DNA from 3 places in the Zhongshania borealis genome. Region 1 is predicted to be linked to each of the others. Evidence: predicted binding sites of a transcription regulator. Region 1 holds the regulator's gene; each other region holds the start of a gene.

Region 1 (10,053 bases):
AGGCATAAGCACCGCGAGGGCGACGACTTTTTCGATAGTGGCTTCAAATAAATTAATAACCCCTGAGGCAATGAAGGCCGTGAGCAAGTTGATTCCCAGCCAAATTGCCCGTCGTGGCGCTGTGGTGAATACGGCGGCAAAGGTGTCTTCGTCCTCGTCCAAACCGGCCATGCTCATCAGCGAGTGGTCAGATTCTTCACGGATAACGTCAACGACGTCATCGATAGTGATTCGGCCAAGTAGTAGACTATTCTCGCCAACGACGGGTGCTGATACCCAGTCATTACGGGCGAAGAGGGTGGCGACTTCTTTGGAGGACATGTCCGCAGAGATCGGTTCGACCTCGGTGTCCATGATTTCCCTCACCGTCACGCTGGGGTCAGACACCAATAGCTTACGTAGTGACAGTATGCCGATGTATTGATCGTTGCGGTTTACGACAATCAAACTGTCCGTCATCTCTGGCAGGCTTTCGTGGCGTCGTAAATAACGCATCGCGACATCGAGGGTGATGTTTGGCCGCACGGTGATCGTGTCGGTGTTCATCAAGCCGCCGGCAGTGTCCTCGTCGAAGGACAATACGTGTTCTACGCGAAGGCGGTCCTGGTGGTCCATGGACTCGAGGACTTCACGAATAACCCGGTCAGGCAATTGCTGGAGAATATCGGCGATGTCATCGGCTTCGAGGCCTTCGGTGATGGCCGCAACTTCCTCGGCGTCCATCTGCCGCAAAAATTGGCTCTGCACCTCGTCATTGAGATGTTGAAGGATGTCGCCTTCATTTTCAGTGTCGATAAGCTGCCACAAGACACTACGGATCTTATGTGGCGTTGATTCAATGAGGTGAGCGGCGTCTGCGGGGGGCAGGCCGTTTAGCATGCGACGAATTTGCAGGAATCCGCCGGAACCCAAAGCGTCATTGAGGGTTTTGAGTTGGCTCTCGGTTTGTAGTTTGTCTGCAGTCTGGGCCATACCTATCCCTAGCCTGAGCCGTAATGGATTTGTAAGAAGTCTGGGCAATTATCCTTGAAAGCGCGTCGCGCAACAATCCACAGAGTAATCGCGAGTAAAATAAACTTTATTACTCTCCTTCGCCAAAGCGTTGATTTATCAGGTCTTGTATTGCAGCGAGGGCTGCCGTCTCATCACTACCTTCGCAGCGCACCGTAATGTCACTGCCTTTGCTGGCGGCGAGCATCATTACTGACATAATACTTTTTCCGTCGACACTTTTGTCGCCAATAGCAAGCGTGATTTTTGAACTATATGCGCCAGTAGTAGCAACGAGCTTGGCCGCAGCGCGGGCGTGTAACCCCAGTTTGTTGATGATTTTGATTTCTGCTTCGACCATCGTGTCGCCTCTAGTTCTGGAGTTCGCGATGGCGAACTTGGAGGTCTGGGTAGCTACTGCGCATTGCCTCAGCCAAGGATTCAGCCATATATACTGAGCGATGCTGGCCACCGGTGCAACCAATGGCAACCGTGAAATAGCTGCGGTTGCTGGCTTCTATTTTGGGTAACCAAGTTTGCAGATACTGCAAAATGTCGCGGCGCATTAGCTGGACGTCGGCTTGGCCACTAAGGAATTCCTGCACCGCCTGGTCCTTGCCAGTAAGGCTGCGCAAATTTTCTTGCCAGTGCGGGTTAGGTAGCATCCGTAGGTCGTAGACTAGGTCTGCATCGATCGGCAGGCCGCGTTTAAAGCCGAAGGATTTAATTTGCACAGCTAGGCGGCTGGCGTCAACGCCAAGAATGCGGTCGCGAATAGCGGCGCGCAGCTCGTGTACCGTCATATCGCTGCTGTCGATGGCCAGCGAGGCTTCGACCACAATCGGCTCCAGTAACCGTGACTCAAGCTTAATTGCATCGGCCAGTGGCAGGGAGTCAGTTGTTAGCGGGTGGCGACGGCGTGTTTCGCTAAAGCGTTTGATGAGTTTGTCGTCTGCGGCATCGAGAAAAACTATTCGTAGGCGAGCATGTTGCTGAACTTGCTCGCAGAGCCCTTTGAAGCGCGCTAGGCCGTCTTGGGAATTGCGAGCGTCGATACAGACGGCAACTTGCTTGTGTACTTTGAGTGGGCTTTGGGAAAGCTCACGAACCAACTCTGGAAGCAGCGACACGGGAAGATTGTCGATCGCGTAAAAGCCCTCATCCTCGAGTTGGTGGAGCGCAGTACTTTTGCCTGATCCAGAGCGGCCGCTGAGAATGATGAGTTCCATACTAAGCTTGCAGAGCTCGGTCTAGCAGGGCTTGGTCGGAGCTTGCGCTGCGCAGGCCGCTGCGGAATTCTTCTTCATTAAACGCGGTGGCCAGTGCGCCCAACACTTTGAGGTGCTCGTCGTGCGCTTCTGCGGGAACGATAAGTGCAAATACGAGGTCGACGGGTTGGTCGTCAATAGCTTCAAAATCGATAGCTTGGTCGAGTTTGAGTAACATTCCGGTGATGGCGGTGCAGCGGCTGCTGCGGCAGTGCGGGATCGCTACTCCGTGACCAATGCCAGTACTGCCAAGGCGCTCTCTGGCAAGTAATTCATTAAATAATTCATCGGCGTCAAATTCACTGTTGTCAGCGCTAATGCCTGCCGAAATAAATTCGAGAAGTCGTTTTTTGCTCGTAATAGACGCACCGCTATGGGTGCGTCCTAAGGTAAGAATGGAATTGAGTATCATGGTTTCTTGCAACAGTGGGTTAGGTCAGGGGCCTTAGCGGCCCAGGGTTTTTTCTTTGTGCTTTATCAGTTGTCTATCGAGCTTGTCGGTCAAACTGTCGATTGCCGCGTACATATCCTCTGATTCACAAGTGGCAAATAAGTCGGCGCCGGCAACGTGCACAGTGGCTTCGGCTTTTTGGATCAGTTTTTCGACGGACAGAGTGACGTCGGTATTGGTGATGTTGTCAAAATGTCGTTGAAGTTTGCCGAGCTTAGTATTGACGTAATCGCGAAGAGACGGGGTGACGTCAACGTGATGACCACTAACAGTAATCTGCATATTTTGCTCCTTCATCGCTGAAAATAACTAGCGCCTCACGGCGCGTGTATGACGACAATGACCGTAACAGGGGCACTGCCACTATACCAGTCGTTTCCGCTCGTTAGAGGGCGGAATAACCAGTGATTCTCGATATTTTGCAATGGTGCGACGGGCGACTTGTATGCCCTGTTCACCCAGTAAATCGGTGATCTTGCTGTCGCTTAAGGGTTTGCGGGGATTTTCTGCCGCCACCAGTTTTTTGATTAGTGCACGAATGGCCGTAGATGAGCATTCGCCGCCGGTATCGGTAGATACATGGCTTGAAAAAAAGTATTTTAGTTCAAAAATACCGCGTGGCGTGTGCATGTATTTTTGTGTTGTTACGCGGGAAATAGTGGACTCGTGCATACCAACAGCTTCAGCAATATCGTGTAACACCAAGGGTTTCATTGCTTCGTCGCCGTACTCTAGGAAGCCGCGTTGGTATTCGACAATCTTAGTGGCGACTTTCATTAGAGTCTCATTGCGGCTAAGCAGACTTTTAATAAACCAGCGCGCTTCTTGCAAATTGTCGCGAATATAGTCGTTGTCACTGCTATTACTGCTCTTTCTGGCCAGCGCGGCGTAGTGCGCATTAATTTGAATTTTAGGTGCAATGTCGGGATTTAGCTCTACCAGCCAACGATCTTCTTTTTTGCTAACAAACACATCGGGAACAACATATTCGGTGTCGTCGGCACCAATGCTATCGCCGGGCGTTGGGTTGAGAGACTGAACCAGTTTTATAATGTCGCGGAGCTGTTCTTCCTTCAAACGGCAGCGGCGCATTATTTGGTTATAGTCGCGATTACCCAATTGCGCCATATATTGGCTAACAACAAGACGGGCTTCTTCAACTAGCGGTGTGTCTGGTGGTAGTTGCTTGAGTTGAATTAACAGGCATTCTTGCAAATCGCGCGCAGCTACGCCTGGCGGATCAAACTGCTGGATCAGATGTAAAATCGCATTAAATTCTTCGATTTCGATTTCGTCACTGGCAAAACCGTCTACGAGATCTTCGGCGCTTACCGTGAGTCGGCCGTTATCGTCAATGGCGTCGATGATGGCCTCGGCAATCAGTCGATCGATATCGGACAGGCGGCTAAGATTTAACTGCCAGCGCAAGTGGTCTTGTAGAGTATCTGCGCTGGAGTTGCGGTAATCGTTGCTGTAATCACTGTCCTCTGACGCCGAACCGCTGCCAGAACCACTGCTGGTGCCGCTGGACTGATAGACGTCGTCCCACTGGCTATCTACGGGTAAATCGTCGGGGATATCGCTGCGTTCGGCCCACTCAGTATCTGCCTCAGGCTGGGGGGCCTCGGTTTCTTGATCGCTACTTTTTTCGGCTTTCTTAGGTTCGGCAGAGGTGGGCTCGGTATTCACTTCAAAATCATCGCTGTCGTCGCTGATTTCGAGCAGGGGGTTAGAATCTAGTGCCGATTGAATTTCTTGCTGAAGATCGAGGGTGGAAAGTTGTAATAAGCGAATCGCCTGTTGCAGCTGGGGTGTCATTGTCAGGCTTTGACCGACTTTGAGCTGTAGCGATTGTTTCATAGGCAGTGTCTTCTACAACAAGAGAGTGGTAACACGAGCAAGCTGTTTTTGCCCTACCGGCAATAATTATGCCTCTCTCTCAGTGTAGTCGGGACAATCATTGCCTGCAATACCTGTGCCGATTCATTTGTTGGTTGTCGGCGTTATAAGGTGAATTTGTCACCGAGGTATATGTCTCGAACGATCTGATTATTTAGCACGGTATTGGCGTCGCCCTCGGCAACGATACGGCCTTCGCCGACGATATAAGCCTTATCGCATATATCGAGGGTTTCGCGAACATTGTGGTCAGTAATGAGTACGCCAATACCCCGAGCCTGCAAGTGTTTAACGATGTTTTGAATGTCATTTACAGAGATCGGGTCAACGCCGGCAAAGGGCTCATCCAATAGGATAAAACTGGGTTCTGTGGCCAGTGCTCTCGCTATTTCAACCCGGCGTCGTTCGCCGCCAGAAAGTGCCATTCCCATTGAGCTTCGAATATGTGTTATGTGGAATTCTTGCAGTAGCGACTCAAGTTTTTCTTTACGCTGCTTGCGATTGAGGTCGCTACGGGTCTCAAGAATCGCCATGATGTTATCGGCGACGGTTAATTTGCGAAATATTGAGGCCTCTTGTGGCAGATAGCCCACGCCATTTTTCGCGCGTCCGTTAATCGACAGTTTGGTAAGGTCGCGGTCGTCGAGACGTATGGTGCCGCGGTCGGCATTGACGATGCCCACAATCATGTAAAAACAGGTGGTTTTACCCGCGCCATTTGGACCTAGCAAGCCTACAATTTCGCCGCTGCTTATGGTGAGAGAGACATCTTTGATGATTTCGCGACCCTTATAGGCCTTGGCGAGATTACTTGCTTGCAAAACAGGCATGGTTAGCGCAATTCTCCGCTGAGGGCATTGTCTGGGGTCGGCTCACTAGCCTCATTCGCTTTGTTGCTTTCGGGCTGTTCGCTGTCGGGGATGGCTTGCGGTTGCAGCGTCATTTTTACGCGATTTTCTTTTTCGGTGGTGCCGCCGTCGGCGATCACCATTTGCTTGCGACCGCTATAAACCACGCGGTCACCAGAAATTTTGGAACCCTGGTGAGTAATTGACGCATTTTTTTCAAGAAGAATTTCTTCTTGCGCTAGGCTGTATTCAATCCGCTGGGCGCTGGCGATAACAACGCCTTCTTCGGCGCGAGGCTGCTGCTCGAAATAGGCGGGGCTGCCCTCCGCAACGACTTTTTCAACTTTACGATCCGATTCTATGATGGTCAGTTTGTCGGCGCGAATTTTCAGTGAACCTTGGCTCATGCTGACGTTGCCAACATAAACACCTTGGTTGTTCTCGTAAATAGCCCGGTCAGAGCTCAGGTTAATAGCCTGCTTACGATCGTCGGGTAAGCTTAGCGCTGAGCTGCTGATGGCGAACAGAAAGCTAGCTATTAGCGCGGCATTATATGGGGTCATAGTGGCCTTTTACCTGGTCGAGGAGTTCAACGCGTTCATTTTTCATACTGGCTTTAAGGCCAACGGAACGCGTTTTGCCATTGCGTAGCGATAGCGTTAATGGCTGGTCGGTAGTCACTTCGCTGCTATCCAAGTTTATTCTCAGTAATTCGGTACTGATTTGCGCTTGGCGAATTAAATCTTTGACAAGCACGGTGTCGAGTAAGGTCAGCTGTTCGCCGTCTTGAGAGAGCTTTCCTGCCTTGGCGCTGGCAGTCCACGGGCGCTGGTCAGCGATATTGCCGATATAAAATGGGTCTTGCAATGATATTGAGCCGTCGGAAATTAGTCGTTCAGCGCTGCTTGCGCGCCATTTGTAGGCAATTTCACCGTCCCGACTGTACTTAATGCCGTCGACTTGGCTTAAGTGGGAGTCGGCGTCGGGCATTGCCTCAAAGCGCTCGACAATGCTTAATTTGCCGCTTTCACTGTACTGGGTGAGGTAGACCACTGTGCCGGCCATTGCTGTAATGGCCGATAGCACAGAAAATACGGTGAATTTTATTTGTTTCATTTTAGAGGTATTGCTCCAAGGCATTATTGAGCTTGCCCTGCGCTTGCAGAATTAGCTCGCAAACCTCTCGAATAGCGCCACTGCCGCCGGCAGCGCGGGTTTGCCAGTCTGCGTGGCGGGCAACAAATTCATGACCGTTGGCAACGGTAATGCCAAGCCCAGCTTGGCGTATGGCCGATAAGTCCGGAAGGTCGTCGCCGACGTAGGCAATGTCTTTCATTTCGAGGCCGAGGTCGGCTCGCAATTCCTCAAGGGCAACCAGCTTGTCTTCGCGGCCCTGATAGATCAATTCAATTTTTAACTCACCGGCGCGGCGTTTTACCAATTCAGAGCAGCGGCCGGTGATAATAGCTGGCGTTATGCCGGCGTCACGCAATAGTTTGATGCCGAGCCCGTCAAGAATACTGAAGGCCTTCATTTCTTCGCCGCTATTGCCAAAGTACAGGCTGCCATTGGTCAACACGCCGTCGACATCCATCGCCAATAGTTTGATGGTTTTTGCTTTCTCAATCACGCTGTGCATATTTGTGGTGATTTCCCTAGGCAACGCCGGCTTTGAGCAGGTCGTGGGTGTGTATGACGCCAACAGGTTGGCCGCTGTCGTTTACGGCAACCAGTACCGTGATTTTATTGTCTTCCATAATACGCAGCGCTTCGGCAGCCATCATGCCGGGCTTAATGGTACGACAATTGCGGGTCATAATGTCATCGATAGGACATTGGTGTATATCGATACCGCGGTCTATGGCGCGGCGTAAGTCGCCATCGGTGAAAATGCCGGCTAGCACGCCATCTTGGTCAACGACGGTTGTCATCCCCAAGGTTTTACTGCTCATTTCCAGTAGGGCGCCGCTCAGCGCGCTGCCCAAAGTGATTTTGGGGATGCTGTCGCCTGTATGCATTATGCTGTCGATTTTTAATATGAGTCTCCGGCCCAATGCGCCTCCTGGATGCGATAGTGCGAAATCATTGGCGGTAAAGCCTCTCGCTTCGAGTAAGGCGATGGCCAGTGCGTCGCCCATTACCAAAGTAACGGTGGTGCTGGATGTTGGGGCGAGGTTAAGGGGGCATGCTTCCTCCGCCACGCCGACATTTAAGTGGACGTCTGCGGCGGTGGCGAGTTCGGAGTCGGGATTTCCTGTTAGCGCTATTACTGGCACTGCCAACAGTTTTAGTAGCGGCAAGATAGTAATTAGCTCACCAGTCGTGCCTGAGTTCGACAGTGCAATGACGACATCTCCCGCAGTGATCATTCCCAAGTCACCATGACTGGCTTCACCCGGGTGCACAAAAAAGGCCGGTGTGCCCGTGCTGGCAAGGGTGGCGGCAATTTTATTGCCGATATGGCCCGATTTCCCCATTCCGGTCACAACGACGCGGCCCTTGCATGCTAGTAAGATGTCGCAGGCTTTGCTAAAACTTTCGTCAATGCGGTCGGCGAGAACGGCTACGGCATCTCTTTCCATACCGATAACGCGCAGAGCAGAGCTAGTATATGATGTGCTATTGGTCACTCGGGATTACCTAGATTATTGAAATTGCCTGTTAAGCTTGGGCTAATGTTAGCTATGATAATTTCCAATGTGACAAAATAACAGGATTAGCTGTCCTTAGATGTGGGAGACATTCCCATAATTCGAGGTCGAAGCTTGCAGTTGGTAGTGATGTGCCGTGTTTAAACGGTTAAAAATTATTGAGGAAACGATATGTACAAGCGATTTTTTCTTGCCGCATTTATGGCGATTGGCATGCTGGCTCCGGCATATGCAGCAGAAAAGGGGCCTTATGAGGTTGTGGCCGACACGACACAAGAGCTGGTGAAGGTTATTGAAGAGGCGCGTAGTTATATCGATAAGGACCCTAAGCGCTTTACCTCTGAAGTACGCAGGATTATGGATGACGTGGTCGATTTCCAGAGCTTTGCTCGGGGCATAATGGGCAAGTATGGCAGTCGCCGCTATTACGAGAGTTTAAAAACCGATGCAGAGCGTGCTCAGTTTCGCGATCGGGTAATGCGCTTCACCAATAGCTTTAAAGATGGGCTGATCAATACCTATGCGCAGGGCTTGTTGGGATTTAATGGTAACCGCATCGAAGTTTCGCCGCTTGCAGACGATGTAGACCTGTCGGGCAGTGTGGGTGTACGCCAAGATATTTATGGTGAGCGCGCTAAGCCCTATCAAGTTATGTACACCGTTCGCCAGGGTTCAGATGGCAAATGGAAGCTGCGTAACGTGGTTATCGAAGGCTTAAATTTAGGGCGGATTTATCAAAATCAGTTTGATGCTGCGGTTAAGCAATACAATGGTGATATTGATAAAGTCATTGCCAACTGGACAGTTGCTCCCCAATCCGTGATGGAAGAACAGGCAGCAAAATAATTATTCTTTGCCTCGGTGGCAGGGTGAGTACGCTTTACCGGTATTCGCCTCGCCATGTGGACTGCAATTGCGTACAATTCCGCGCTTGATATCGCTAGTGATGAATACAGGCAGGATTGTCATGCAAACAGATCTTATTGAGCAACGCCTTTCCGAGCATTTTCCAGGGAGTGAGGTCGCGGTCAGTGGCGATGGCAGTCATTTTGACGTTCGCGTTGTGAGTGCTGCATTTTCCGGTTTACGCGCAGTTAAACGCCAGCAATTGGTCTATGCTGCGGTCAACGATTGGATACGCGACGGCTCGTTGCACGCTATTAATATTAAAGCTATTACCCCCGAGGAAGCTCAAGCCTGAGGCTGACGGGACTTTCCAGGAGATTGCATGGATAAGTTGCTTATACGCGGCTGCGGCCCTTTGGCCGGAGAGATTCGCGTGTCTGGTTCCAAAAATGCGGCATTGCCGATTCTTGCCGCTACCTTGTTGTCTAGCGAGCCGGTACTAATCCGCAATCTGCCACATTTGCACGATGTCACTACCATGATCGCGCTGTTGCGCAGTATGGGTACTGAGTTGATTGTCGATGAGCGACTCGGCGTTGAAATTAATGGTTCAACCACCACCGAAACAACGGCGCCCTATGAATTGGTGAAAACCATGCGTGCATCGATTTTGGTGTTGGGTCCCTTGTTAACGCATTTTGGGCACGCGAAAGTGTCTTTTCCTGGCGGCTGCGCCATCGGTAGTCGGCCAGTAGATCAACATCTGCGCGGCTTTGAGGCGATGGGTGCAATTATTGATATCGACGAAGGTTATATCACTGCGCGGGCACCGGAGGGTGGTTTAAAAGGCGCCCACGTCTTATTTGATATGGTTACCGTTGGCGGCACTGAGAACGTGATGATGGCGGCGGCGCTGGCCAAAGGTCGCACCGTACTAGAAAACGCCGCGCGCGAACCTGAAATTGTCGATTTGGCGAATTGCCTGATCGCTATGGGTGCCAAAATTACAGGTCATGGTACTGCGACAATTACCATCGACGGTGTTGAGCGCTTGCATGGCTGTACATACTCAGTTATGCCTGACCGCATTGAGGCGGGTA
Region 2 (10,053 bases), on a different contig from region 1:
GCGGTTGCGGCTTTATAGTTTTCATAATCTGTTTGCCCCCCCCATTTCGCGTCGGCACGCTTTTCCAGTAGTGGCACGCCGCTGACCCTCGTCAGTAAAAAAATAACAAATAGGGGTGAAATCAGGCTCAACCATTGCCAACCTTGAAATACAGGTACTGCTATCAACGCAACACCAAACCACAGCACAATTTCACCAAAGTAGTTTGGGTGTCTGGACCAACGCCACAACCCAACATTGATAAATTTCCCTTTATTTTCTGACCGTTTGTTAAAGGCTGATTTTTGGGCATCGGCAACGACTTCGAGGGCAAAGCCCAGAAGCCATACACCCGCGCCGAGTAAGGAAATCACGCCTAAAGGCGCCTGATACTGGCTGGTCATGGCGGTCAAAGCCGCAACTAGCGTGACAAAAACCCACAGCCCTTGCAGTGTCCACGTCAATAAAAAGCCAGGTATCGATACCTTAATTTCATCAAAGCGGCCATCTTTTCCCGCTTGTTTAACCCGTCGAAATAAAAATGGTCCGAGGCGAGCGGCCCATATCACGACTAATGCGGCGAGTAAGAGCCCTCGATTGTCAAAACCCTGCTCCGAGCCAGAACTGAGCATGAGTGCCAATAGAACAACAATCACGTAAGTGCTACTGCCAATGAGATCAAAATAATGTTCTGTTTGAAAAATATAGGCTGGAATAAACGCTAGCCATTGGATAGCTATTGCGATTACAGCGCAGATTAGCAGCGCAGGATAGCCTCCATAATGCAGCCCACCATCGCCTCCGGCGAAGGACAATCCAACGGCAATGACTACGCAAAGTACGATTAACCCTGCACAAATAATTGTTTTTTTCATCTCTATGCCCTCTAGTTACTGCAGCCTTCAAGCAAATTAGCCACTTTATTTTTGTTTTTTTATGGTCACTTTCCAGTAAAAACCTACGTGTTACTCTGTATTATCGTCAGGCAATGCATACTCAATATCCTCACGTGCCACTATCTCGCCGCAGCTACCACACTTCACCTTGATACCTAACAGCGCACCACAACTACCGTGCAGTAAACCGGCCACTGCATCGGGATCGGCTTCCCACTCTACCGCCCATTGGCGCATAGCAATCACAATGGCAAAAAGCGATACCCCTTTCGCCGTGAGTTTATATTCCTCGCGCGGTGGCGAGTCTTGGTAGCTTTGGCGCTGCAAAACGGCGTTGTCGACCAGCAGGTTCAAACGCGAACTCAGAATGTTAGAGGCAATTTGCAGCTGCTTGGCAAAAGCCTCATAACGCTTGGTACCGAAAAAAGCAGATATCAGTAACAGCAGGGTCCAACGATCACCAATCAAGTCGCTTATGCCAGCCAATCGTAGATCCGCACTTTCTGGGGCGGATGCCGACCGGACCCGCCGCTGCCCGCTTAAGGACTTAATCTCGTTTATATGTTTACCGCTTTTAACTGCTGATGTCGCAAGCTGAATTTCATCAAGTGATACACCTTGCTCACAATGACCGCACACCGCTTGCGGTGCTATTGGCCGTTTACAACAACGGTGAATAAGTTCATTGGGCAAACTGATCGAGGCGTTCGGCAACCATTCATGTTCCCACTGCCACGCCAGCAGAGAAACGGGAAACAAACCGGACCCCTTCGCGCTTAGGCAATACTCTTGGCGACGAGAAGACGGTGACGTAGCGCGCTTAACCATAAGCCCCTGCGCAATCAACGCCGCCAAACGTCTCGTCAGCGTCGCTTTGCTTGCGCCGGTGTAACGCCGAAACTCTTCAAAACGACGACGCCCCAAAAATGCATCGCGCAAAATCAGTAGCGACCAGCGATCACCAATCACGTCTAAGCTCTCGGCAATAGCGCTGTTAACGACCAGATGATTGCTACTCATTTCTCATTTCCGAAATTCCAATGCCCAGATCAATATTGACAAAATATAGATTAGTCTCATAATGCAAGCAACTAATAATTACTAACGTACAACAGATTTCTAGGACAAACCCATGCCAGTCACTTACAAAAACATCGTTAAATCCAGCCTTAAAGCCAGCCATCACCCCTACCTTAATGGCGCTTGGACACCGAATTTTACTGAGTACACTGCGACCGATATGGAGGTTATTGGCCAAATTCCGGATGACATCGACGGCGTATACATCCGAAATACCGAAAACCCCGTGCAAGAACCCATTGGTCACTACCACCCATTTGATGGTGACGGCATGATTCACAGCATGTCCTTTAAGGACGGCAAAGCGGAATACCGCAATCGATTTGTACGAACCAAAGGTTTTAATGCCGAGCAAGAGGCCGGAGAAGCACTTTGGGCAGGTATTGCCAACCAGCCCAGCATGTCAGTGAGACCAGGCTGGGGTGCACAGGGCGGCGTAAAAGACGCGTCTTCAACGGACGTCGTCATTCATGCCGGTGAGGTCGTCTCGACTTTTTGGCAATGCGGTGATGGCTATCGCTTGGACCCGTACACCCTTGAGCAATTAGGAACGGAAAGCTGGACACCAATAGACGGCATTTCAGCGCACCCTAAGGTAGATGAACGCACAGGAGAAATGCTGTTCTTTAACTACTCCACTTACCCACCCTACCAGCATTACGGCGTAGTAGATCGTAATAATAAACTGGTGCATTACACGCCGGTTCCGCTGCCGGGACCTCGGCTACCCCACGATATGGCGTTCTCAGAAAACTATTCCATACTTGCCGATTTGCCGATGTTCTGGGATCCAGAACTCTTAAAAAGTGGGCGCTATCACGCGGGCTATCACCCGGATATGCCTACACGATTTGCCATATTGCCACGCTATGGCAACAGCGAGGATATACAGTGGTTCGAAGCCTCAGCCACGTTTGTACTGCACTGGATGAATGCCTATGAGGAAGGTGACGAAATCGTCTTAGATGGCTATTTTCAAGATAATCCCGACCCTGAACCACTACCAGGCCTACCACGTGCTGCGGGTAAGATGATGGCGAATATCGACATTCATTCCTTTCAGTCAAAATTGCATCGTTGGCGTTTTAACTTAAAAACGGGGGCCGTGAATGAGCAGCGTTTAGATGACCGCGCACTTGAGTTTGGCACCATCAATCAGCAATACGCGGGTCGCAAACACCGCTACATATACTCAGTATCGGGCGAACCTAATTGGTTTTTGTTCTCCGGCATGGTCAAGCACGACTTAGACACAGGCGAATCGTGGAGCCTGGCCTTTGGTGAGCAGCGCTTTGGCAGCGAAGCACCCTTTGCCCCGCGTATTAACGCCAAGGATGAGGACGACGGCTACTTGGTTAGCTTTATTACTGACATGAAGGAAAATCGCTCTGAGTGTGTACTCATTGACGCCAAGGACATTGAAGCGGGGCCCGTTTGCCGCATCATACTCCCGCATCGAATTTGTAGTGGCACGCATGCCACGTGGGCAAGTGGCGAAAGTATTCGCCGCTATCAAAAATAAAATTCCAATTGAGATTGAAAAGGAATACCCATGCCCAGCGCCATGATAGTCGATGCCGTCAGAATTCCCCGCGCCAGTATCCGCGGCGAAGCGGCGTACGCAGCACTCAAGCCCGTTGACCTGTTGCGGCCATTATTTAACGCCATTGCCGAGCGCAATCAGCTCGACAGTGCCGAGGTTGAAGATGTACTGCTGGGTTGCTCTACCCAAACCGGCGACCAAGGTGCCAATATCGCCAAAATTGCTGCACTCTACGCGGGATGGTCAGACCGCGTTTCTGGCGTGACTTTAAATCGCTTTTGTTGCTCTGGTCTAGATGCCATCAATCTCGCTGCGAGTAAAATCATGTCTGGTATGGAATCGGTATTAATTGCCGGCGGAGTCGAACAACTCAGTGCCGTGCCGATGTTTTCTGACCGAGGCCCTTGGTATAGCGACCCGAAGGTAATGAAAGCAACGCGTTTTATGCACATGGGTTTGTCCGCCGATTTAATTGCAAGCCAGCAGGACTTTAGCCGCGAACAGCTCGACGCCTGCGCGCTGCAATCTCATCAGCGCGCTGCTAGTGCCACAGACAAAGCTTACTTTGCACGTTCGCTAATTCCAATATGCGATCAGAATGGTCAGCCATTATTAGCCCGTGACAATGCCCTGCGCCCACAATTAAACCGCGATAAGTTAGCGGCACTGCCCTCTAGCTTCGCCGACTTTGTCGAACAGGGTCAGCGTCTTGTCAATCAGGTTTACCCCGCAAGCATTCTTACCCCGCTGCACACCGCGGGCAATTCTCCCGCGCTGGTTGATGGTGCTTCACTACTTTTACTCGCCAGCAAGGACGCCTGCAAGCGCCTGTCTCTGACGCCCCGTGCGCGTATTACTCACTATGCAAATGGCAGCGACGAACCGGTCAGAATGCTCACCGGGCATTTACGGGCTACCGAAAAACTCTTCTCGGCTACCGGATTAAAAGCGGCCGATATTGACCTCTGGGAAGTGAATGAATCTTTTGCAGCCAGCGTTTTGTACTTTCAAAAACATTTTAATATTGCCAGTGAGAAGTTAAATGTTAATGGTGGCGCTATTGCCCTTGGCCACCCGCTGGGTGCGACAGGCGGCAACCTGATGGGAACACTGCTCGATGAAATGGAACGGCAAGACTTGCAGCGGGGCATCGTCAGTATCTGTGGCGGCGCCGGTGTCGGTGTTAGCACACTGATTGAACGTTTATAAAGCCGAAGACCGCGCCGAATTAGATAAATAACTAGGACACGCCATGAACGCACAAAAAATTTATATTCTAGGTGGGTATCAAAGCGATTTTGCCCAAAATATTATCCGCGCGAATCAGGCTGTTTCTGACTTATTTGTTGATACGGTGCGCTCAGGTCTTGCAGCGTGCAAACTCAACGCCGCTGAGATAGAGGTCGGCCACGTTGGCAATTTTGTGTCATCACTTTTTTCCGGCCAAGCTCACCTCGGCGGTTTTTTCGGTCACGTCGACCCGGCTATGCATTATATGCCCGCTTCCGCTCATGAAGCAGCGTGCGCCTCCGGTTCGATGGCGATCCTTGCCGCCATGGCAGATCTTGAGGCTGGCCGTTACGAGACAGCGTGCGTGCTCGGCATTGAAATCATGCGTAATGTCAGTGGTGACCAAGCCGCCGCCAACTTACGCCCCGCAGCGTGGGCCAGCCAAGAGTGGACCGAAACAGATTTTGTCTGGCCATGCGCGTTCAATAATATGCTCTCGTTATATGAAGAGCGTTACTCGTTAAACAAAGATTACCTCTACGCTATCTCGAAACAAAACTTTGCCAGCGCGCGCCTCAACCCCAATGCCCAGACCCGGCAATGGCAATTCAACGAAGACAGTTTCAGCAATAATGAGAGCGCCAACCCAATTGTTAGCGGCGATATTCGCAAACAAGATTGCGGCCAAATCACCGACGGTGCCGCCGTGGTTTTCTTGGCAACGGAGCGCAAGGCAGCCCAATACGCGGCCCGACATAACATCGCATTAAGCGCTATCCCGACGATCAACGGCTGGGGCCATGTCAACGCGCCAATCTCATTCAAGGAAAAATTACGCCTGAGCGAGCCCGAAGGATTTCTTTTCCCCCATATAAACGCATTATTCCAACAGACATTAAAACGCGCACGCATGAATAGCCTCAGCAGCATTGACGGGTTAGAGGTCCATGACTGCTTCAATATTACAGAATATATGATTCTTGATCACAGCGGTCTCTACCCACCCGGCGACGCATGGAAAGCCATTGAAAATGGCGATATAAGCCGCAGTGGAAAATTGCCCGTAAATATAAGCGGTGGTCTCATGGGCCTAGGACACCCCGTGGGTGCTACCGGTGTAAGAATGCTACTCGACAGCTACAAGCAAATTTCAGGTAGCGCCGGTGATTACCAGATCGACAACGCACAAAATGTAATGACGTTTAATTTAGGCGGTAGCGCAACCACTTGCGCGAGCTTTATTGTTGGCAAGGCGCACACCTAGGGCTCGCAACGGCGCAGGTATTGACGATCTTCTCAGCGACCTAGCGTCAATACCAGTCAAGCATTCGCGACCATACTTCCAGCATTATCCTGTAATCGTCGTCGTGGCTTATCCCACTTCCCCCACGCTTTCTCGTGAAAGTAAAACACGACAGTATTCACTGCGGGTTCTATTAACGCCAATGCGCCCCCCATCACCGCACTACCGGTAAGCAGGTAGGCCACCGAAAATGCAACGCAAAAATGCATCATGGCAAAACTAATTGTCTTTCTCATTGTGGCCTCCAAAGCTCCCAAGTTAGTCGATACTGGCTCCCGAAACGTTTCATTCACTGGCGACTAACGATAAGCAGCCATTAAACGCGATAGTTTTCCGGAACACGCCAATAATAGCCCCGCCCAACAAATACTCAAAAACAATTAAACCCATGATATTAATTAATAATAACTATAGCCAATCCAGCACCAGCGTTACGCACGCTACCGCACCAAACTTAAACAATGTTTGCAATTTCGCACCAATTAATTACCTCGCAACGCTCTGTTCTCGTCGCATTGCTGCACATCACCCCATTTCCGCGAATTAGAATTTACGTTTTCCCCGAAATAAATGGCATAGCTGTTGCTACCCCTTAATTCACGGGTTGCGCCAATTCAGTGCGCTACCACCATAGAAGCAAAGGTAGCCAATGAAAAAAATGCACCGCGTTTTTGCATTATTCATCTTAGTATTCTCCTCATCGGCTTTTGCGGATGAGCCAAGTCCCGCTACTGATATGGTCTGGCTAGTCACCGCGAGCGCCTTGGTATTCTTGATGCAAGCCGGATTCGCTCTCCTTGAATGCGGCATGTCACGAAGTAAAAACGCCCTGAATGTTGTGATGAAAAATTACATGGATGTCTGCCTTGGCACCATCGTATTTTGGGCGCTGGGCTATGGCTTGATGTTTGGCAGCAACCCGAGCGGATTTATAGGAACCGATTTATTTTTCATTAATGACAGCGACCCAAGCACCTACGGCGTATTGCTCTTCCAAACCATGTTTGCTGCCACGGCAGTCACCATCGCCAGTGGCGCCATGGCTGAGCGCACTCGCTTTGACGGCTACTTGATTGGCGCCTTGTTTATTACTGCGGTGATCTACCCTATTTTTGGTAGCTGGGTGTGGAACGCCGACGGCTGGTTAGCGCAATTAGGCTTTATCGATTTTGCTGGGTCGACGGTTGTTCACTCGGTAGGCGCGTGGACGGCCTTGGCGGGCATTATCATACTGGGGCCTCGCCTAGGGCGATTTAACAAGCACGGCGCAGTTCGCGAGTTACGCGGCCACAATCTTAGCTATGTAGCCTTGGGCGGCTTCATTCTATGGTTTGGCTGGTTCGGTTTTAATGGTGGCTCCACGCTCAGCGCCAGTGTTGATATCGGCCTTATCAACTTAAACACTCAGTTGGCCGCCGCTGCAGGCGCCAGTGCCAGTATGCTATTGGCGGTTATTACTCGCCGACCAATACTGCTGACCGAAACGGTTAACGGCAGTATCGCCGGTCTAGTGGCGATTACCGCTGGCTGCGCGACCATGCTACCCGCCTACGCCGTACTCACCGGCGCAGTGGGCGGCGTGGTTTGTAGCCTCGGCAGTAAACTCTTATTGCGCATGCAGTTAGATGACGTAGTGGGCGCCGTATCTGCTCACGGCTTTGCTGGCGCTTGGGGAACCCTTGCGGCAGGCATGTTTTACACCGGTAATCTTTTTGACACCCATCTGATCAGTGTGCAATTAATTGGTATTGCCGCCTGCTTTATCTGGACATTCTGCTGCGCCTTAATCATGTATTTTGCTATTGACCTTGTGATGGGCCTACGGGCACCCAGTCAACATGAACAGCGCGGTTTGGATTTAAGTGAACACGCCGAGATTGGCTACCCGGAATTCAATTCTGGCAATGTCGCCTATACCGCTGACCGCGCAAGTAATCTAGGCCAACGCGTATGAGCAAACGCAGCCTCAGCGATCGCCGCCGCGCCATCTATACTGGCCTTCAACCCTTTTTTGACGAAGCTGGCGCCATGAAAGCGGTCACCCACTGGGAAAACCGTTACGCCGATCAACCCAGTCTGGCACTGCAGCGCTACGTTGCCGACATCTGCCAGAACAATGGCCTAAAAGACAAGCGTGCCAGCATACTGCGCAGTCTATTACATGCCATGACCCAGGAAAGCACGGAGTTACTGGCCGATCCGCGCGGACCAGATCACCATGAATCCGACCGCCCCGAGGCCGCATCGCCGAGTCAAGCCTACGCCGAATTAATGCTCGCCATGATGAATCAAATTGATGATTCCCTGCAGCATAAATTACGTATTGAGCTCTTCGCGGCGCTGCGCCAACGGCAGCTACCGTTAGCGATTCTTGAAGCGCTGCAAAATTGGCTAGGCACACGCCAAGCATTAAGACTAAACAATGCCCCCACCGCCCTTCTACAGAAGCTACTGAACCAGTACTATGTCTTGCTCTGCGAAAACTTCGGTCCAGTGCGCGCAGACAGAATTCTGGCTCAAGGTGTTAATGAGGTGCAGCGCCAACACCCCGAACTCGACCAATTTATCGACAGCCTGCTGTAAATCGCCAATATTGCGTGGCGATCGGCGCCACACAAAATTGGAGTTTACCTTGCAAAAATATCACTCCACCGCCACCGCCATTTTGTCACGTCCTACTTCCTTACTGTTTTTAATTACCTGTTTGTTCATTGCGGCGTGCAGCGAAAAGCCCAGCAGCACGGCAAGCAGCAAAACCGTGCTAACGACACCTCAACAGCAGGGCTTGGGCGCAGCAAAAAGCATGAAGCAGCAATTGCAGCAGGATCTCGACCGCCGCAACCAGAAAATGCACGACGAGGGAATTTAAGTATGGCGGTATTTTGGTGGTTGGGAATATTCAGCGGCACGCTTATTTGGTCGGGCATCAATCCCAAAGACAGCTTTACCTGGGGACTTGAAGTCGCACCCGCGATTATTGCGCTTGGCATCATGGCGGCGACTCGCCGGCGTTTCCGCTTAACGCCATTGCTCTACATTTTAGTTTTGATTCACAGCGTTATACTCATGATTGGCGGCCACTATACCTACGCCGAAGTCCCCGCCTTTGATTGGCTCGCCGAACAGTTTCACTGGCAACGCAACCACTACGACAAACTTGGGCACTTCGCCCAAGGGTTTATCCCCGCTCTGGTCTGCCGAGAGTTGTTCATTAGACAACAAGTGATTAGCAATCCCAAATGGCTAAACAGCATTATTGTGTTTATTTGCCTTGGTATTAGTGCATTTTACGAATTAATAGAATGGTGGGTTGCCGAACTGAGTGGCGAAGACGCTGAGGCCTTCCTTGGCACCCAAGGCTATGTTTGGGACACCCAATCCGACATGGCGATGGCGATGATCGGCGCTTTTGTTGCACTAATAAGCTTAAGCCGATTACACCAGCGCCAAGTTACAGTAATGCGTCGAGGGGACTAATCGCCCAGGGAGCCTTGAACATCGCGTCCAGCTCCAGATCGGGAACCTCGTCGATACAGCGATAACACCACCGGGGGTCGCAATCGCGATCAATTAATCGCGCCCGCACGCCTTCAGCGAACTCTGGGTCGCGCACGCGATTAGCAGACAAAATTAACTCCATACGAAACACATCAAGCAGGCTCAGCTTGCGACCTGACTCCAACTGGCGAAAGATCAACTTGGCGGTACTCGCCGCGCCTCGCGCATGGCCTTGGCTAGCCTTCAGCAACCATGCATCAGCACCACGATACTGACGAATAAGCTTACTGACGTCGGCAGCATTGGCCCGACTGCAAATATCGTCAATCCAGCCACGGTAATTCTTTAAAGACGCCGCACCTAGCGTTGCGCCCTGATCCGCTTCGATATCAGTTAAGCACTCAGTAAGACACTCTGTATTCCACTGCGGATCATCACACCATTCCAATGACAGTAATTTACGCAATACTTCAGTTTTACTGCTGTCCGTCAGACAATAGTCGGCCAAGCCTGTATAAAGCGCG
Region 3 (10,053 bases), on a different contig from region 1:
ACCACTACCCTGTTGCTGTGTTTGCGGCTGCTGCGATGTTGGGCCCTGCAACTGCGCTGAAATCGATTCTGCCATGCCGATACCACCCTGATTTGAGAGCGTGACCGAGAGCTGGCTGTCGAGCATTTCTTCGTACATTTTGGTGCTTTCGTCAGAGAACAAACCACCCTCGGGTACACCAGCGCGCATGCTTTTCAGCATCATTTGCAAGAACAGCGCTTCAAATTGTTTGGCTACTGGATCAATGGCATCGGCCGAATTCTCAGTCGCCTCTTTGCGCAGCGCGGCCAGACCGGTGAAGTCGTGATAATTGCTACTGGTATTGATATCCATAACTACCGCCCCTTAGATCACAAGTAGCTCGGCACGCAGGGCACCGGCTTGGTCGAGGGCTTCAAGAATGGCGACCAAGTCGCTGGGCGCTGCGCCAACCTTATTAATGGCTTTCACGATTTCTTCTAGGGTTACGCCAGAGTCGAGTAAGAACATTCGCGAGCCGGTTTCTTGCACTTCGATGCTAGATTCCTGCGCGGCCACTGTTTGGCCGCCAGCGAAGGCGCCGGGCTGACTAATATCGACCCGCTCAGTGATTGAGACGGTTAGGGAACCGTGGGTCACTGCTGCGGGCATAACACGAACATTGCCGCCGATCACAATGGTGCCGGTACGCGAGTTAACCACCACCCGCGCAATGGCCTCGGCTGGGGTTATTTCTAAGGTCTCTAACATCGAAATAAACGTAACGCTGCGATCAGCATTGCTGGGGCCGAGTACCTTGACGGTAGCCGAGTCCAGCGCACTAGCCGTGCCAGCACCGAATTTGCTGTTAATTTCTTCAACTAGGCGATGCGCGGTGGTGAAATCGGCTTTTTTCAAATTGAGCATAATTTCGCCATTCGAGGCCATGGTGCTAGGCGCCGCACGCTCAATAATCGCCCCGTTGGGAATACGACCCGCACTGGGAATATTGACGGTGACTTTAGAGCCGTCGGCACCCGCCGCCCCTAAACCACCCACTAACAAACTGCCCTGCGCCACGGCGTAGACTTGGCCGTCGGCACCCATCATCGGCGCCATTAGCAAGCTCCCACCACGCAAGCTGGCGGCATTACCTATAGACGATACGGTGACGTCTAAGGTTTGGCCGGGCTTGGCAAAGGCTGGCAAACTGGCGTGCACAGTAACTGCCGCAACGTTTTTCAACTGGGGGCTGACGTTGTCGGGAATACGCACACCAAAACCGGTGAGCATATTGCGAATACTTTGAATAGTGAACTGCGCCTGGCTGGTCTGATCGCCGGTGCCGCTAAGACCGACCACCAAGCCGTAACCCACTAATTGGTTTTCGCGTACGCCGGCAACATTCACCAGATCTTTAACACGTTCGGCCTGCGCCAATGGCGCCCAGACCAATAGCGCAACGCTGCAAAAAGCAGCAATTTTGCGCAACACTAAATTTGTTTTATAAGACATTGCAGCCGTCCTCAAAAGGGTGACAATACAGACTGGAACAAACGTCCCAACCAACCCATGGAATTAGCGTCGGCTAGCGCACCTTTACCGCTATAGGTAATACGCGCATCGGCCACTTTATAAGACGGTATGGCATTGTCTGCGCCAATGTCTTCGGGGCGGATAATGCCCTTGATACGAATAAACTCTTCGCCTTGATTGATGGTGACCCACTTCTCGCCCCGCACCCGCAAGCTGCCATTGCGCAGCACTTCAGACACGGTCACGGTAATGCTACCGGTTAAGCTATTGCTCTGGGTACTACTGCCCTGCCCAGAAAAATCCTGGTCTGAAGAGACGCCGGTAGTGAGAATTGGCGTGCCGCCACTGGTCACGCCACGGCCTAACAAGGTCACGGTGGGCACAGAGATATTGCTCTCTTTGCCGGTCGCGGTGCTTGAGGATTTACTGGCGTCGGTTTTTTCTTCTAAGGTCACGGTGACAATATCACCAACCTGACGAGCCCGGCGGTCAACAAATAAGGTCATGCCGTAACCCGAGCGGTAAATAGAGCCCATATTTTTATCGTCATCCGCGGCCACTGGTGGCGCAGCAGATTCATAATCAGCGGACGCATCTTTAGCCGGAGCCGATGAACACGCCGACATTAGCGCGAGCACTAACATCGCCAATGTGGCGCGAAGCTGGGTGCTGTTCAATGTATGCTGAATGTTCATATGCTTTACCCTGCTAAAATCGCGAATTACAGATTATTATTCACGTACTGCATCATTTGGTCGCTGGTGGCGATGGCCTTAGAGTTCATCTCGTAGGCGCGCTGGGTTTCGATCATATTCACCAGCTCTTCCACTACGTTGACGTTTGAACCTTCAAGGGCGCCCTGTTGAATACTGCCGAGTCCACTCAGGCCTGGCGTACCGGTTTGTGGCGAGCCACTAGAGGCAGACTCCACATAGAGATTTTCACCGCGGGCTTGCAAGCCCGATGGATTGATAAAATCGGCCAATTGAAAACTGCCAACTTGCACTGGCGAAGCACTACCAGACAATACCGCGCTAACCACACCGTCTGAGCCAATAGTCACACTCAAGGTGCCCTCAGGAATTGTCATTCCGGGGTCAACAACGTTGCCGGTATTGGTGACGATCTGGCCCTGATCGTCGAGCTGAAATGAGCCGTCGCGGGTGTAGGCAATGCTGCCATCAGGCATTTGCACCTGAAAGAAACCCTTGCCTTCAATGGCCACATCCAAGGAGTTACTGGTCTGATTCAAGGTACCTTGCTGATGAATTTTTTCTGTAGACACAACCCGCACACCGGTACCCACATGCATACCGCTGGGTGAACGCGTTTGCTGCGACGTTTGGCCGCCGACTTGACGCATGTTTTGATAGAGCAAGTCTTCAAAAGACGCTCGGTCGCGTTTAAAACCAGTGGTGTTTGCGTTTGCAAGGTTGTTACTTACGACTTGCATCCGGGTTTGTTGGGCATCGAGACCGGTTTTAGCGACCCAAAGTGATGAATTCATAAATAACTCCTCATTATTCCATGCGCATTAAGCGGCTGCCGGTTTCTGCAACCGTTTCGGCAGTGCTCATTGTCTTGACTTGCATTTCAAATTGTCGCGCCAGTGAAATCATAGTGACCATGGCGTCGACGCTATTCACGTTTGATGCTTCTAGATTGCCAGAGCTAATGCGTATATCTGCAGACGTTGGCGCAACGCCACCGTCGCGCATGCGCATCAAACCGTCTTCGCCCTTTTGCAACTGATTTGGCGCGGCATCGACCAAGCGAATTCGGTCAACTGTTGCCAGCGATTCAGCGCCCTGACCTAGCGGCACAATGGAGACTGTTCCGTCTTCACCAATCATCAAGCTTTCGTGTTCGGGTATTGCCACTGGGCCACCGTCACCCATTACCGGCTGACCGGCGCCATTGAGCAGCATGCCGTCGCTGGTAATATGAAAATCACCACGGCGGCTATACGCTTCGCTACCGTCTGGGGCGGTGACCACAAACCAGCCTTTGTCACCGCGAATGGCAACGTCTAGCTGACGGCCAGTGGCCATAATCGAGCCCACTGAAAAGTCAGAGGTTTCGCCCTGATAGACCGAGTTATAACGCGTGGCCATGCCTGGACCTTCAACCTGCTGAGACAAGACATTCTGAAAATCGCCACGAAAACCCGCCGTGCTCACGTTCGCCAAATTGTTGGCGTTGGTGGTTTGGGCCAGCTGCGTATTCTTTGCCGCTGTCATGCCGAGATACAGTAATCTGTCCATAAAAACTCCCGATTAATGGCGACCGAGGCCGCCCTCAATTAACGGATATTGATAATTGCTTGGGTAACTTGGTCAGCGGTCGAAATCATCTGGGCGTTGGCCTGGAAATTCCGCTGGGCGGTTATCATCTCGACCAATTGTTCGGTGAGATCAACGTTCGAACTTTCTAGCGCGCCAGACTGCAGCAAACCAAAGTTAGATGTGCCCCCTTCGCCAATACGTGGGCTACCAGAGGCAAACGTCTCGGCCCAAGATGTATCGCCCTGCTGCTGCAAACCATTGGGGTTAGTGAAAATCGCCATAGCGACTTTACCCAACTGCGTCGCCTGACCGTTGGTATAGCGGGCGGAAACCACGCCAGATGAATCGACCTCAATGCCGGTTAAACGGCCGGTGGTAAAACCGTCTTGCTGAAGACTGTTCACACCGAAGTCAGCGCCATACTGCGTGCTAGAGGTAAAGTCGAATGACAAGTTCATGTCGGCAGAGCCAGTACCGGGATCAAAAGCCGGGTACGTAATTTGACCACTCGCCGGCGTTTGCAAGACACCGGCACTGGTAAAGCTCAAGGTGTTGGCTGTGCCCACGGCAACATCGTCAACATAAAGCGACTGATTCCAGGTGTTAGCTACCGCGTCCTTGGCAAAATACATGGTGGCGGTATGCTGGGTACCTAATGAGTCATACACTGTTAACGAGGTGGCGTGGTTATAACTGCTCGGGATGCTGGGATCGAGCGGTGTAATAGTGGGCGCCGTGGCGTTCGCGGGCAAATTAACACCAATTTCGGCAAGAGAGGTTTCCTGAGGAGCATTCTCATTCACTTCAAGCTGAAGATCAGTGAGTGAACCGGTCGAGAAATCACCGTTACCAGTTGGTTCAAAAACTTGCAAACGCTCTAAACTGTTGTTCACTACATAGCCGTCTGCATCGACGCTAAATGCACCCGAGCGGGTATAGGTCACACCGCTTGAGCCCTGCAGGGTAAAAAAGCCCTCGCCGCTCACGGCCAAATCAAGATTATTACCGGTAAAGTCGACATTGCCCTGGGAGAACTGCTGGGTAATCGCATTCACGCGCACCCCTGAACCCGGCGTTGTTTTCGCAACATCATTATTCGACGTTGCATAAACATCGGCAAAGGCAGTTCTAGAGCCCTTAAAGCCAGTGGTGTTGACGTTGGCAATATTGTGAGCAGTCACATCCAAATGCGATTGCGCTGCGTTTAAGCCACTAAGTGCGGTACTAAAGCTCATAATATAACTCCTGCAAAGGAAATAGTTTTGTCATTGTCTGAATAGCGCAATCGCAACTCAGCTAATCTCTTTAATGTCTGACAGACTCACGCTACCCATGCCCTGCACCTGAACCTGCGGACTACCGCCGCTTACCGGTACACTCACGCTAAGTACTTGGCTGCGCATTTCGGTGCTTAAGGCTTCTACGTTATTGCCATTTAAATAATTCGCTCGGATTTCGTAATTGCCTGGTGGTAAACGCTCGCCGTTCAAACCGATACCATTCCATTCAAAATTAGTGGTGCCTGCCGCTTGCGGACCCATTGGCACTTTGGCAATTACCTCGCCAGTGGGCGCCATAATTTCAATATCTAAGGCGGTGGTACTGGTGGCCAGATTAACTTGGCCTTGCACGCTGCCACTGCTCTGCAGGGATGCAACGCTCGACTCCACCAAAACGTCTTTACCAATCAACGCAGAAGAGTCCAAAAGCTGAGCGGAATACAAGGAGCCAGTCAGGGTACTGAGATTTTCATTCATCTCGCTGATGCCACTAACCGAGGTTAGCTGCGCCATTTGGCTAATAAATTCGGTGTTGTCCGTTGGTTTAAACGGGTCCTGAGATTTAAGCTGTTGCAGCATTAAGGTCATAAAATCGTCTTGATCTAATGACGAGGCATCTTTTTTTGCGGTGCTAGCAGCGTTTTGTAACTGCAATTGTTCAAGTGTGCGAATTTCCATTACTCAGACTCCTACTGCTGGCCAAGCTGCAGAGTGCGCAGCATCAGGGTTTTGGTGGTTGAGAAAACTTCGGCGTTATTCTGAAAAGAGCGCGACGCCGACATCATATTGGCCATCTCTTCCATGGTGTTTACGTTTGAGCCGTAGATATATCCGTCGATGTCTGCCTGCGGATGACCAGGCTCATAACGTTTCATAATTGGCGCATTACTTTCTACTACGCCAGATACCGCCACCCCCGCCACTTCGCGCTGTTGATCTAAAACAGTCGAGAACACAGTTTGCCGCGAACGGTAGGCCTCCGCCTCGCTGCCCGCCACCGATTCAGAGTTGGCCATATTGCTAGCCACGGTATTGAGCCGCATCATTTGCGCGTTCATCGCTGACGCGGCAATATCCAATGGATTAGCCATGATTTATCGACCTCCCTGCAGAATCGATTTAAGTCCGCTTAGGCGGTTACCTAAAAACTGTAATGTGGCTTGATAACGCATTGCGTTATCGGCAAATTCGGCTTGTTCAATATGCGTTTCTACTGTGTTGCCATCCAGCGATGGCTGGTAAGGCTGGCGAAACTTTAGCGACGCTGATAAGGCATCGGCGGCGCCATCGGCGCGGCGTTGATGGCCGGCGTTGGTCACCTTAAGCGACAGCATCGGCTGGTCACCGGCAGCGGCCGAATTGGATAAGGCCGTGCGGAAATCAATATCTTGAGCCTTGTAGCCAGGGGTATCGGCGTTAGCAATATTCGCGGCCAAGACTTCATTGCGCTTCTGCCGCAAAAACAGTGCTTGCTCGTGTATGCCTAGGGCTTTATCAAAATTAATCGCCATTTTCTTTCCGTGTTGCTAAAGTTATGCGCTTCGCTGCCGTTAAACGGATTAAGCAAGGAATCTCTGCTTTTCACCGCGTTTGCAATGGATCAACGCAAAGGCCGTGCCACATAATTTTATTGTTGTTTTTCAATACCTTAACAACCCATCCCAGCCCAGCCGCCAAAATAACGGCAAGACCTTGCCGCTAATCGGCAAAATTCCGGCAGGCCTTATCCGCTTTTCCATCATAAGCATGTAGTTTTAGCCTCGGCGCATTTACTTATAGGCTGGCACAGGCATTGCAGAGATTGGCTTACCGACAAATCTTTGACGTGAGCAATTGTTATGAGTCGACTTTCCGCCGCAAACAAAAAAGCCGCTCTGAGCCACACCCTTGTGCTCGGCGCCGCGCTTTGCCTGTTTAGCTGCGCAAGCGCCGCGTCATCAGAGAGTCACAGTCGAATTGCGGCTACCGCCGAAGCCTATATTGCTTCTCGCCACCCTTGGCAGCAGCTGAGCACCAAGATTACTGTTCAAAATCTTGACCCCCGTACACAGCTCAGTCGATGCCCAGCAAAGCTCGAGGCCTTTTTGTCCAACGGCGCGCGAATCAAACGCCGCACTACCGTCGGCGTGCGCTGCACTGCCGGCGCTAAGCCCTGGAAGATTTATTTACCGGTCACCGTAGAAGCCTTCGCTAAAGTCATGGTTACCAAGCATCCGATTGCCCCCGGCAGCACAATTACCGCTAGGGATGTCAGTTGGGGAAAACGTGATATCACCACCCTCGGTTACGGTTATTTACAATCATTAGGGGATCAAGGCGGCTACCAAAGCCGACGCAGCATTGCCCAAGGCGCAGTCCTCACCCCGAATATGGTCTCCGCGAGTAGCATTATTAATAAGGGGCAACGGGTTCAGCTGACCAGCAACGACGGCCCGGTCAGTGTCAGTATGATGGGAATTGCCCTGCAAGACGGAGCATTAGGCAAGCGAATTTTGGTTAAAAACCTGAATTCTGGCAAGCGTTTAGAGGGCGTGGTTGCTTCAGATAACCAAGTGCTCCTAAATTAGCACCACTGTGCTCTATGCTACTTAGGATAAATGACAATTCGTGCTAAAGTTTTAGAAGATAGTGCCGATATAACAGGCGAACGCTATTTAAAGAGGATGTAACAATGGTTGACCGTATCGATGGCTCATCGCTGAGTCAGGCCCGCAAGCTAGACAGTGGGCGTACCGGTGCCAGCAAATCAGAAGGCGCCGAAGCCAGTACCGCAGCTGCCAGCACCGCGAAAGCGTCAACAGTGGATACCCCACTGCTTGAGCGCACCCGCGATCAGGTAAATAGCAGCGACGGCATAGACCGCCAAAAGGTTGAAGCGATTAAAACCGCTATTCGCAATGGCGAATTTAATATCGACGCCAATAAAGTGGCGGCCGCGCTAGTCAATATGGAAGCCCTAACAGGCAGCTAATATGAACGATGAGCTGAGCGAAGTACTACAAAGTATTCACAGCGAAGCCCTGCGCTTAGAAACGCTGCTGGCCGACGAAGCGCTTATTTTAAAAGAGGCCAGAGAGCCAGAGCGCCTGGAAGCACTCGCGCAGCAAAAAATGGATTTAGTGCAAAACCTTGAATTGCTAGAATTGCGCCGCAGTCAGCTGCTCAGCAGTGGCAATATTCAAGACGAAGCGCTTTGGCAAGAAGCCTTAGGCGTACTTAGTCGCTGCCAAGACATGAACAATCAGTCTGGAGCCAGCATTAGCACCCAAGCCCGCTACGGCAAACGCGCACTAGATATCCTTGGCGCAACGAACAATGAGGTCCCGCTCTACAGTCCCGGCGGCGAGACCAATAGCACTCTTGGCGGCCAACGCCTTGGCAAAGCGTAAACGCCAAGCCATTCCCTAACCCTCAGCTAATAAAGACTTTTCCATATAAAGGTGGTTATCCAATACACCGTTATAGGTTTTATTACGCTTCACAATGTTAAAGCCCATCTGTTGATACAAGCGCAAAGCGCCAACATTCAATTCTGCAACATCTAAACTCAGTACCGAATATCCCAATGTTTGGGCTCGCGCAGCCATGAAGTTAATAAGCTTTGCGGCAATGCCTTTGCCTCGCCAATCTGGGTCTACGACGATATGACATAAGTAATAACAACCTTTGCGAGGTGGTTTAACCAAGCGCAGCTCAAATAACAGGCCTTTTAAAATTCCCCGCCAGCCATACTGGCTAAATATCGCCTTGGCATTCCCTATAAAGGTCGCATCGTGACTTGGTTTGTCGAATCCGCCGATGGTCGCGATCACCCTCCCGCCATCTTCATATACAAAGTGGTGGCGATGGCTGAACATAGTGGCTGTTTTGGCAAATTCAGTGGCTAAGAAGTCGCTAATATGGGGACCATGCGCCTGATTAAATATATGTTCAAAGGCCACCGGTCCAGACAAAAACACCAATGCAGTGGCCGCTGCACTGTCAGCACTCTGCGCCGCTCTTATGCTCATGTATTCACCCTCGAATTTTTATTTCACCATAGCCAATTTGGCTTTATATACCATACTTCATATGTGCACTCGGGTGATTCGGCTTATCGGCGGTATGCATGACCATGAAAAAGCACTATGCTGAAATTCGAGATATTCTGCACAATAGTTTTTAGCCCAGCCGTATTCAACCTGCCACTTATTAAACAGCGTAACTTAAGCTATAAACAATTAAAGAGTGTAGCAATGACCAATAGCCAATCTGCACAACTTGTTATTTTCGGCGGCACCGGCGACCTCGCCCTGCGTAAACTGCAGCCCGCACTGTATAAATTACAGCGCGAAGGCTTTTTAAATAATGTCTGTTCTATTATTGCATTGGGTCGCGCTGACCGCAGTAGCGAAGACTACCGCGAGCTGGTAAAAACCAAAATGCGCGAATTTCTGCCCGCGCATTTTTGGGACGATCAACACTGGCATAAGTTTGCCGCCAAACTCAGCTACGTCAGCTTAGACGTAAATACTCTCAAAGACTATCACCAGTTGAGCGAGGCGATTCACGACCACGCCGACGCGACCACTGTTTTTTATTTAGCCACCGCGTCAACTCTATACAATAGTATTTGCCGCAATTTACACAGTATCGGCATTGTGAATGAGCACTCGCGGGTCGTTTTAGAAAAGCCCCTCGGTCACGATTTAAAGAGCTGCACGGACATCAATCACGAAGTACTGCAGGTCTTTCCTGAAAAAAACATTTTCCGCATAGATCATTACCTCGGTAAAGAAACTGTGCAAAATTTATTGGTGCTCCGCTTTGGTAACGCACTTTTCGGACCGCTGTGGAACAGTCAGTATATTGATAATATTCAAATCACCGTGGCCGAAGATATTGGCGTTGAGGGACGCGGTGATTTTTACGCCAAAACCGGCGCCCTGCGCGACATGGTACAAAACCACCTGTTACAACTGCTGTGCTTAGTTGCTATGGAGCCTCCCGCCAAT

Evidence for each region. Region 1 encodes sigma-54, which starts transcription at its own class of promoters, with help from an activator protein. Its sites were predicted from a motif close to TGGCACANNNNTTGCNNT; they were not measured.
Region 2: ABD836_RS06140 (ammonium transporter) is a predicted target of sigma-54. The motif match lies at 6,603-6,620, and genes of this name have one in related genera.
Region 3: flgB (flagellar basal body rod protein FlgB) is a predicted target of sigma-54. The motif match lies at 6,662-6,679, and genes of this name have one in related genera.

The regions. Positions count from the first base shown of each region.
Region 1 is NZ_BAABDM010000011.1:55,604-65,656, reverse strand. It holds gene mgtE (magnesium transporter) at 1-972, opposite strand, end outside; gene ABD836_RS17750 (HPr family phosphocarrier protein) at 1,082-1,351, opposite strand; gene rapZ (RNase adapter RapZ) at 1,362-2,219, opposite strand; gene ABD836_RS17740 (PTS sugar transporter subunit IIA) at 2,221-2,670, opposite strand; gene hpf (ribosome hibernation-promoting factor, HPF/YfiA family) at 2,704-2,991, opposite strand; gene ABD836_RS17730 (RNA polymerase factor sigma-54) at 3,073-4,569, opposite strand; gene lptB (LPS export ABC transporter ATP-binding protein) at 4,713-5,438, opposite strand; gene lptA (lipopolysaccharide transport periplasmic protein LptA) at 5,441-6,019, opposite strand; gene lptC (LPS export ABC transporter periplasmic protein LptC) at 6,006-6,572, opposite strand; gene ABD836_RS17710 (KdsC family phosphatase) at 6,574-7,095, opposite strand; gene ABD836_RS17705 (KpsF/GutQ family sugar-phosphate isomerase) at 7,112-8,086, opposite strand; gene ABD836_RS17700 (MlaC/ttg2D family ABC transporter substrate-binding protein) at 8,279-8,953, shown strand; gene ABD836_RS17695 (BolA family protein) at 9,075-9,308, shown strand; gene murA (UDP-N-acetylglucosamine 1-carboxyvinyltransferase) at 9,336-10,053, shown strand, end outside.
Region 2 is NZ_BAABDM010000001.1:1,300,549-1,310,601, forward strand. It holds gene ABD836_RS06110 (DUF1295 domain-containing protein) at 1-854, opposite strand, end outside; gene ABD836_RS06115 (winged helix-turn-helix transcriptional regulator) at 945-1,895, opposite strand; gene ABD836_RS06120 (carotenoid oxygenase family protein) at 2,008-3,477, shown strand; gene ABD836_RS06125 (acetyl-CoA C-acyltransferase) at 3,508-4,707, shown strand; gene ABD836_RS06130 (acetyl-CoA acetyltransferase) at 4,751-5,992, shown strand; gene ABD836_RS06135 (DUF2061 domain-containing protein) at 6,049-6,267, opposite strand; gene ABD836_RS06140 (ammonium transporter) at 6,681-7,985, shown strand; gene ABD836_RS06145 (hypothetical protein) at 7,982-8,614, shown strand; gene ABD836_RS06150 (hypothetical protein) at 8,664-8,900, shown strand; gene ABD836_RS06155 (DUF2238 domain-containing protein) at 8,903-9,508, shown strand; gene ABD836_RS06160 (enoyl-CoA hydratase/isomerase family protein) at 9,483-10,053, opposite strand, start outside.
Region 3 is NZ_BAABDM010000001.1:135,066-145,118, reverse strand. It holds gene ABD836_RS00725 (rod-binding protein) at 1-333, opposite strand, end outside; gene ABD836_RS00720 (flagellar basal body P-ring protein FlgI) at 346-1,473, opposite strand; gene flgH (flagellar basal body L-ring protein FlgH) at 1,485-2,189, opposite strand; gene flgG (flagellar basal-body rod protein FlgG) at 2,216-3,001, opposite strand; gene ABD836_RS00705 (flagellar basal body rod protein FlgF) at 3,015-3,758, opposite strand; gene flgE (flagellar hook protein FlgE) at 3,797-5,014, opposite strand; gene ABD836_RS00695 (flagellar hook assembly protein FlgD) at 5,072-5,737, opposite strand; gene flgC (flagellar basal body rod protein FlgC) at 5,749-6,150, opposite strand; gene flgB (flagellar basal body rod protein FlgB) at 6,154-6,570, opposite strand; gene flgA (flagellar basal body P-ring formation chaperone FlgA) at 6,898-7,626, shown strand; gene flgM (flagellar biosynthesis anti-sigma factor FlgM) at 7,731-8,030, shown strand; gene ABD836_RS00670 (flagella synthesis protein FlgN) at 8,032-8,448, shown strand; gene ABD836_RS00665 (GNAT family N-acetyltransferase) at 8,464-9,069, opposite strand; gene zwf (glucose-6-phosphate dehydrogenase) at 9,295-10,053, shown strand, end outside.